3 regions of the Alteromonas sp. ABH4_456 genome follow, and region 3 is predicted to be linked to each of the others. Evidence: predicted binding sites of a transcription regulator. Region 3 holds the regulator's gene; each other region holds the start of a gene.

Region 1 (3,182 bases), 360 kb from region 3:
GACTTCTTTTCGTATCAGAAAGCACACTGCCGCCTGCATGACTCAGCGTACTTAATAAAGTCAGACAACTCACTAGCCAGAAGCATTTCATGGCATGGTTCCTATGTGTGTGCCTGAGTCTGCAGCTCAGTTAGGGATTGATTATCGGGCAGGCAATGCGATTTATACTTAAGTGTAGTTGGTTTGGATGATTATCCCAGTGGGAAAATGTAATTATTTTTAAAATAATTTAAATAAAAAGGCGGCATGTTTCCACATGCCGCCTTCCTTTTATCATTGTTTTTATACAGAGGCTTTAAGCGCTTCTGCTTTGTCTGTGGCTTCCCATGGGAATTCATCACGGCCGAAGTGACCGTAAGCAGCCGTTGGACGGTAAATCGGACGTTCCAGATCAAGCATCTTGATCAGGCCGTAAGGACGTAAGTCAAAGTGTTCACGTACCAGTGCCACCAGTGTTTTCTCATCAACCACACCTGTACCAAACGTTTCGATACTGATAGATGTTGGCTCTGCTACCCCGATAGCGTAAGACACCTGAATTTCACAACGCTTCGCCAGACCGGCTGCAACGATATTCTTCGCCACATAACGACCTGCGTATGCCGCCGAGCGGTCTACTTTTGATGGATCTTTACCGGAGAATGCACCTCCACCGTGACGGGCCATACCGCCGTAGGTATCTACGATAATTTTACGGCCAGTCAAACCACAGTCACCCATTGGTCCGCCGATAACAAAACGACCAGTCGGGTTAATGTGGAATTGAGTGTTTTTGGTCAGCCATTCCGAAGGCAGTACAGGCTTAATCACTTCTTCCATAACGGCTTCGCGAAGTTGCTCTGTGGTGACCTTTTCATTGTGCTGAGTAGACAGAACAACGGCATCAATACCAACCGGCTTGTCGTTCTCATAAATAAAAGTTACCTGACTTTTTGCATCAGGGCGCAGGAAATCGAGCTGACCGGACTTTCTTACTTCAGCCTGCTTTTGCACCAGGCGGTGTGCATAGGTGATCGGTGCCGGCATTAATACGTCGGTTTCGTCACTGGCATAGCCGAACATCAGACCCTGGTCACCGGCACCCTGTTCTTCAGGGCGGGCACGGTCAACACCCTGATTAATGTCAGGAGATTGCTTACCAATCGCATTCAGTACAGCACAGGAGTCAGCATCAAAGCCTACATCTGAGTGGTTGTAACCAATTTCTTTTACCGTCTGACGGGTCAATTCTTCAATATCGACCCAGGCGGATGTGGTGATCTCACCACCTACCAGTACCATACCGGTTTTTACATACGTTTCGCAGGCAACCCGTGCTTTGGGATCCTGTTCTAATATGGCGTCAAGCACAGCATCTGAAATCTGGTCGGCAATTTTATCCGGATGTCCTTCTGAGACTGATTCCGATGTGAATAAATGTGCGGCCATAAATCCTCCGTTATTTCTGGGTTAACCAATACATCACTATCATAAGCTTAAGTGACTGGCTGGTTGGGTATATTCGTTCGCCCCCGGGTATATTCTGTCGTCCCGGACGATGAACAGCATTGTACCGGGTTCGTATGAAAATACCATCTTTACTTCTGGACGTCTAAAAGTCTATTTGTTACGTTTCGTTGACAGTCCGGTTCGTTATTACGTGAGTAAGACGAAAAACGATTTCTGTCAGCAGAGAACCTGTTTTGCGCAACGACTATCCGAATAATTGTTATAAGTTAACTAAATTCGATAAGTGCACCCGGTATAAAACACATTGAACTGGTTATGCGCTTAGGTAAGAATAGTCGCCAGTTTGAAAATTCATAGTCGGCAGCAGGAATTCCTATCCGTTTCCGGATTAATCTCCGAGTTGTCATTGTCAAAGTTTTAAGCAAATTATTAAAGGAGTTAGCATGCCAACTCGTCGTGAACTTGCCAACGCTATCCGCGCACTTAGCATGGATGCAGTTCAGCAAGCCAAATCAGGCCACCCGGGCGCCCCTATGGGTATGGCGGATATCGCACAGGTTTTGTGGTGCGATTATCTTTCTCATAACCCGTCCAATCCCAACTGGGCGAACCGCGACCGTTTTGTGCTTTCAAACGGTCACGGCTCTATGCTGCTTTATTCATTGCTGCATCTCACGGGTTATGATCTGCCGTTAGAAGAGCTGAAAAATTTCCGTCAGTTACATTCTAAAACCCCTGGTCACCCTGAATATGGCTATGCGCCGGGTGTTGAAACCACCACCGGTCCGCTGGGGCAAGGGATCAGCAACGCCGTAGGTATGGCACTGGCAGAGAAAGTGCTGGCTGCACAGTTTAATCAGGACGGCCACGATATCGTCGACCATTACACCTACACGTTCCTGGGTGACGGCTGCCTGATGGAAGGTATTTCTCATGAAGTATGCTCGTTAGCCGGCACATTAGGTCTTGGCAAGCTGGTAGCGTTCTACGATGACAACGGCATCTCTATCGACGGTGAAGTTGAGGGATGGTTCACCGACGATACCGTGAAGCGTTTCGAATCATACGGCTGGCATGTCATTGCCGGTGTTGATGGTCACAACCCTGATCAAATCCGTAAAGCGGTTGATGAAGCCCGCGCGAATACCACACAGCCTACACTTATCTGCTGCAAAACAATTATCGGTTTTGGTTCCCCTAACAAGCAAGGTAAAGAAGATTGTCACGGCGCTCCGCTGGGTGATGACGAAATTGCATTAACCCGCAAAGAACTTGGCTGGACCCACGGTGCCTTCGAAGTACCACAGGATATTTACGCTGAGTGGGATGGCAAAGAGAAGGGCAGCGCGGCAGAAGCGAACTGGAACGAAGCGTTTGCAGCCTATGAAAAAGCGTTCCCTGAACTGGCAGCAGAATTCAGCCGCCGTGTAAATGGTGATGTACCGGCTGACTTCGTTGAAAAAGCGGATGCTTACATTGCGAAACTGCAGGCTAATCCTGATGCTCCGGCAACCCGTAAAGCATCGCAGAATGCACTGAATGCATTTGGTCCGTTGCTGCCTGAATTGCTGGGCGGTTCTGCTGACCTTGCCGGTTCTAACCTGACAATCTGGTCAGGCTCAAAAGGCGTTGATGCGAAAGACGCGTCCGGTAACTACATCTACTACGGTGTGCGTGAGTTCGGTATGTCGGCAATGATGAACGGCATTACCCTGCATGGCGGTTTTAAAGCG
Region 2 (3,182 bases), on a different contig from region 3:
CCCTTCGCCCGCGAAGATGTGATGCAGGCGTATCTCGACAGCTTGTTACAAAGTCCGGAAGATCCGGCTGAAGTAACGGCTAACACTGCCCGTTTGCTGGAACAGGCCACGGCGGACATTATCGCCAAAGAACCTGTGGTTGCTCCTGTGGCTGAGCCGGTCATAGCGCCGCCAGCCACTAATGATGTTACGGAGACGGCCGTTGAACAACTGAGCGGGGCAGTACCTCCGCCGGTCAAAACCACGCCTGTGAAAGACATGCTGGAAAATCGTTTTCAGGCATTGTTTTTTGAAGTGGCGGGGTTAACGCTGGCTGTACCGCTTATCACTTTAGGTGGCATTCACCGGATTGAAAAAGTGGGTGGGCTGATAGGAAAACCCAAATGGTTCAAGGGCGTAATGCTTCATCGTGATCAAAAAATAAACGTTGTCGATACTGCAATGTGGGTTATGCCAGAAAAATACGACCAAAATCTCGCAGAAACGCTAAACTATCAGTATCTTATTATGTTAGGGGACAGTTTGTGGGGCTTAGCCAGCGACAAACTGGTCAACACCGTTACATTGACCAGGGACGAGGTAAAATGGCGTGAGTCAGGAGGCAAGCGTCCATGGTTAGCGGGCATGGTAAAAGAAAAAATGTGTGCGTTAATAGACGTATATCAGTTAATCGCAATGCTAAATAGCGGCTTAGGCAGTAACGATCAGACGCCATAGCCCGGGGAGCCAGGTTCATGAATGACAAGAGCACAACGAATAACGCGCCGGATAACGATCAGGTGCTTCAGTGGGTTACCTATCGTTTAGGTGACGAAACTTACGGTATTAACGTAATGCAGGTTCAGGAAGTCTTACGCTATACCGAAATTGCGCCTGTTCCCGGTGCACCGGATTATGTGTTAGGCATTATCAATCTGCGTGGTAATGTTGTGACGGTTATTGATACCCGCGCCCGCTTTGGCCTTATGCCAACCGATATGACCGACAACACACGGATTGTAATTATTGAATCCGATGAGCAGGTTGTCGGCATCCTGGTAGACAGCGTTGCCGAAGTGGTTTATCTGAAATCATCTGAAATTGACAGTGCGCCTAACGTGGGTACTGAAGAGAGCGCCAAGTTCATTCAGGGCGTGAGCAACCGTGATGGTGAATTGCTGATTCTTGTAGATCTTAATAAGCTTCTCAGTGATGATGAGTGGGATGAACTGAGCAGTCTGTAATGTCATGCAGCGCCTGCTAATCCGGCGGGCGCTTGTCAATGCCTGTATCTTCGCTGCGCTGTTCAGCGCGCGCTATTATCAAAGGGAGAAAACACATCAATATGGACGTGCCGGCACTATCTTTACTCGCTGTTGCTACAGGGTTACTCGCCGTCATTGCTGTTATATGGATGTATTTTTTCTTCAACCGTCAGTTTAAAGAACTCGACGATACTGTCCGCTATCAAAAAGAACACATCGATACCCTGCAACTGGAAATTAATGACCTGGAAAACCAGAACGGTGAAATGCAAACCCGTTCAATGGTACAGGGCAAACACATGCGGGAGCTGGCAGATCAATGCACACAACTCGAAAACCAGTTACGTGAAGTAAAAAGTCAGGACCCGTCCATGCGCTTATATACCCGCGCCGCTGAGCTGGTCAAAGCCGGCGCTGACGTCGAAGAGGTGATGCAAGCCTGCGACCTGCCCCGTGCAGAAGCCGAGCTGCTTATCAGCATGCATCGTCAACGCAGTTAACGGTAAGTTTCTCTCTTTTACCAGAGTTAGATGAATGTGTTGAGCCGTTTAGACGTCCAGCCGTAAGGATGTTGACATCTATCGGGATTCAGCCACAATAACGTTATTATCCGTTAATTGTTGGAGCTGCCATGCCTATTTGTATTCCCGAACAACTTCCCGCGCAGGATGTGTTGTCAGGTGAGAATATCTTCACTATGGACAGCACCCGCGCAGCGACGCAGGATATTCGCCCCATGGAAGTGGGGATCCTGAATCTCATGCCCAATAAAATTGAAACGGAAGTGCAAATCTTACGTTTGCTGTCTAACACACCTCTGCAGGTGAACGTGAACCTGATCCGCGTAGACAAATTAGCGCCAAAGCACACGCCACAATCTCACATGGACGCCTTCTATCACGACTTTTCTGAAATTGCTGATAAGAAATACGACGGTTTAATCGTGACAGGTGCACCGCTGGCTCACCTGCCTTATGAGGAAGTGAAATACTGGGATCAGATGACAGAAATTTTGGAGTGGGCGCAACGTAATGTGCAGTCCACACTCTATCTGTGCTGGGCTGCTCATGCGGCGATGTATCATTTTTACGGCGTGCAGAGAAAACTCAGAGAAACCAAACTTTCTGGTGTGTTTGAGCATAAAGTGCTCGATCCTTATAACGAGTTGCTGAGAGGTTTCGATCCGGTTTTTTATGCGCCTCATTCCCGTTTCGGGTATATTGACTCCGGTGAATATAACAGTGTTGAAGGTTTGAAGGTCATTACGGAATCTGATGAGGCGGGTGCATACACCATCGCATCTGAAGATAAGCGTATGGTGTTTGTTACCGGGCATCCTGAATACGACCCGGAAACTCTGCATGACGAGTATTTCCGTGATTTACAGGCGGATACCCATCCGGCAGTGCCGGCTAACTACTTTACAGACGATGACCCCGCAAAAGAGCCTTTAGTTCGCTGGCGCTCCCATGGTAGTCTGCTGTTCAATAACTGGCTGAACTACTATGTTTATCAGACAACACCTTATGATTTGAGTCAGCTGGCTGAGAAACCCCGGCCAAAGAGGTAATAAGTGACATCAGGTACAAAACAACAACTTCTGGATGCAGCGGCAAAACGCGTTTTGATTCTGGACGGTGCCATGGGTACTATGATTCAGGAGCATAAACTGGAAGAAGCCGATTATCGTGGTGAGGCATTTGCTAACTGGCATTGCGATTTAAAAGGCAATAACGATTTGCTGGCGATTACTCAGCCGGACATTATTTATAATATCCATTGTGCTTATCTTGAAGCCGGTGCAGATATCATTGAAACCAATACGTTCAATGCTACCACCATCGCCATGGCTGACTACGACATGGAAGCGCAGTCGAAAGACATTAACCTTGCTGCTGCTAAGCTGGCCCGTAAAGCCTGTGATGAGTTTACTGCAAA
Region 3 (3,182 bases):
ACTACCTCCTGAAACGCTGAAACTGATGGCACCAAACCCGGTGGTATTTGCCTGTTCAAACCCTGATCCGGAAATTAAACCGGAACTGGCCCATGAGGTTCGCAGTGATTTGATCATGGCAACGGGCCGTTCAGATTACCCCAACCAGGTGAACAATGTACTGTGCTTCCCGTTCATTTTCCGTGGTGCACTGGATGTGCGTGCTTCGACCATTAATGACGAAATGAAAGTCGCTGCGGTTGAAGCTTTACGTTCAGTATCGAAAGAGCCTGTACCTGAAGAAGTATTGAAAGCCAGTAAATCAGCATCGCTGACATTTGGTAAAGATTACATTATTCCTAAACCTATGGATCCCCGTTTGCTTCACCGTATTGCCAGTGCCGTAGCACAGGCAGCGATTGACTCAGGCGTTGCCGGTGTTGAATCCTTACCGGCAAAATACACGGGTAACAAAGACTGATTGAAGCATACTGACTTCATTTGTTACGGGCCGGTTATACTACCGGCCCGTTTTCGTTTACCTTCCCGCTTCCCCTAATCTGACGGACAAAGATTTCATGTGGTCAAAAGCACTTATCGGGCTCATCATCGGACGAATAGCTACCACGCTTATCGGCTCAACTATGGCAGTCAGCATCGGCTGGCATTTATATGAAGCCACCGGCGAGGCCTTTGACCTGGCACTGGTAGGCATTTTTCAGATTGTGCCGGTGATCAGTTTATTCCTCGTGGCGGGCTGGGCTGCAGACAACTTTTCCCGCAAAAGCATTTTGTTAATTTCTGCCGGATTACAGTTACTGGTGGTACTGGCCGTCGCTCTGCTGATGAATCAGCCGGAACTGAATAAATGGGCGCTCTTTTGCTCGTTATCGGTATTAGGCGCAGGGCGGGCTTTCTTCGTACCGGCCATTCAGTCTGTGTTGCCGAATATCGTCAGCACCGATCATCTGGGGCGTGCGGTGGCTGCCGTAAGCTCTATCTGGAATATCGCCTTAACCGTGGGGCCTTTCCTCGCCGGCGTGTTACTGGCGGCGCTCGACCGTCAGCTCTACTGGGTGCTCATCATTTTCGGCCTGTTTACGCTGGGTGGCTTTTCTTTATTGCCCGCTCTGAACATTCATTCAGAGCGCAAACTGGCACTTAAAGATATATTCAGCGGTGTGGAATACCTGATGCACAACAACGTTGTCCGCGGAGCGCTGTTTACTGATCTTGTGGTCATACTATGTGGCAGTGTCATGGCCATATTACCTGTGTTTGTGAAAGACGTCTTACATGAAGGTCCGGAAACACTGGGTTTATTGCGGGCCATGCCGGCTGTTGGTGCGACGCTTATCGGTCTGACAATGGTACGACGTAAACGGGCCATTGAACGCAACGGCCCGCTGCTGTTCTGGTCACTGATCATTTTCAGCTTTTCTATTATCGGCTTTGCTTTTTCACAGAACCTTTATGTGGCTTGCTTCGCTTTGCTGATTTATGGCGGTTCAGACATGATAAGTGTGGTAATCAGAAGCTCAGTAGTACAAATTATGACACCGGACGCTTTACGTGGCCGTGTGAGTGCAGTGAACTCCCTGTTCATCGCGTCTTCCAACGAACTCGGAGACTTCAGAAGTGGTTCGGTGACAGCAGCTTTTGGTCCGGTAGCCTGCGCGGTTGCGGGTGGAGTAATGAGCCTGGGTATTGTGCTCCTGTTCCGTTCAACTTTCAGGCCCCTGTTCGAATTACAAAAAATCGAACCGCCCTCAGCCAGACAAGACTAAGCTTGCCCCTGATACAAAAAAAGCCAGAGTGATTTGCTCTGGCTTTACTCTATTCTTCTTCGTTGTCGGCGGTGGGGTCGATCCCCATCTCTTCCATCATTTTCCTTGCAACGGCAGGAACACGGTTAGGGTTATCTTTGCGCAAATCGTCGTCGTCAGGCAGCGGCTGCCCGGTGAAAGCATGAAGGAATGCTTCGCACAGTAACTCTGAATTCGTCGCGTGACGCAGGTTATTAATTTGTCTGCGGGTTCGCTCGTCTGTGAGCACCTTAAGCACATTAATCGGAATAGAAACAGTGACTTTCTTTACTTGCTCACTCTTTTTTCCATGCTCTGCGTAAGGGTGTATATACTTACCATTCCATTCTGCCATGTGAAATCTCGGACTGCCTGTTATTTTACTTTATAAGCGGAAATTCTAAACAATGTAGCGAAAAGGTCAATTAAGCCGTGTAAACCTCTTGACGTCCAGACATATATTAATTAGTTTAGACGTCTAAACGTCCAAAGAATTGAGTGAGTCAACAAAATGGTTTCCTATGCACAAGGTATCGACGCCTTAAACCAGTCATTGTCCGAATTGCGTGACATTGATGTCTCTTTTGAATTTTTTCCGCCTAACTCGGAAAAGATGGAACAAACGCTGTGGAAATCTGTTGAACGCCTGGCGCCTCTTAAGCCTTCTTATATGTCTGTGACCTACGGTGCAAACAGTGGTGAACGTGACCGCACCCATGATGTTGTTAAACGCATCCAACAACAAACCGGTGTACAGGCAGCCCCTCACCTGACCTGTGTGGACGCAAGCCGTGACGAACTCAAACAAATTGCTCAGGAATACTGGGATTCGGGTATTCGCCGTATTGTTGCTCTGCGGGGCGATTTACCGAAGGGCGTTGATAAAACCGAAATGTATGCCTCTGATCTGGTGGCACTGCTGAAAGACGTAGCAGACTTTGATATCTCCGTCGCCGCCTATCCGGAAAAACACCCGGAAGCGCCGAATGCCCAGTTCGACCTGCTTAACCTGAAGCGTAAAGCGGAAGCCGGGGCTTCTGAAGCAATTACTCAGTTCTTCTTTGACACCAGTGTTTACCTGCGTTTCCGTGACCGTGCTGCTGCAGCCGGTATCGATTTGGATATCGTCCCCGGGATCCTGCCGGTTACGAATTATCAGACACTGATTAAGTTTGCCGGTTTCACCAATGTTCACGTACCGGGCTGGCTGCACAAAATGTACGAAGGGCTGGATGACGATGATCAGGCAACACGTAATCTGATTGGCGCAAACATCGCCATGGAGCAAGTAAAAGTGCTGGCGAAAGAAGGGGTGAAACACTTCCACTTCTACACCCTGAACCGCTGCGAACTTAGCTACGCCATCTGCCACATGCTGGGCGTTCGCGCTGAATAGCG

The links. The regulator MetJ, encoded in region 3, represses methionine synthesis genes. The targets are predictions, from matches to a motif close to TAGACGTCTAGACGTCTA.
Region 1: metK (methionine adenosyltransferase) is a predicted target of MetJ. The motif match lies at 1,585-1,602, and genes of this name have one in related genera.
Region 2: metA (homoserine O-succinyltransferase MetA) is a predicted target of MetJ. The motif match lies at 1,786-1,803, and genes of this name have one in related genera.

Annotation. Positions count from the first base shown of each region.
Region 1 is NZ_JBSWXO010000003.1:414,877-418,058, forward strand. It holds gene ACXAG2_RS07175 (hypothetical protein) at 1-91, opposite strand, end outside; gene metK (methionine adenosyltransferase) at 283-1,428, opposite strand; gene tkt (transketolase) at 1,893-3,182, shown strand, end outside.
Region 2 is NZ_JBSWXO010000004.1:223,309-226,490, forward strand. It holds gene ACXAG2_RS08480 (chemotaxis protein CheW) at 1-717, shown strand, start outside; gene ACXAG2_RS08485 (chemotaxis protein CheW) at 735-1,223, shown strand; gene ACXAG2_RS08490 (DUF2802 domain-containing protein) at 1,262-1,744, shown strand; gene metA (homoserine O-succinyltransferase MetA) at 1,876-2,814, shown strand; gene ACXAG2_RS08500 (homocysteine S-methyltransferase family protein) at 2,818-3,182, shown strand, end outside.
Region 3 is NZ_JBSWXO010000003.1:59,753-62,934, reverse strand. It holds gene ACXAG2_RS05625 (malic enzyme-like NAD(P)-binding protein) at 1-460, shown strand, start outside; gene ACXAG2_RS05620 (MFS transporter) at 558-1,766, shown strand; gene metJ (met regulon transcriptional regulator MetJ) at 1,816-2,139, opposite strand; gene metF (methylenetetrahydrofolate reductase) at 2,296-3,180, shown strand.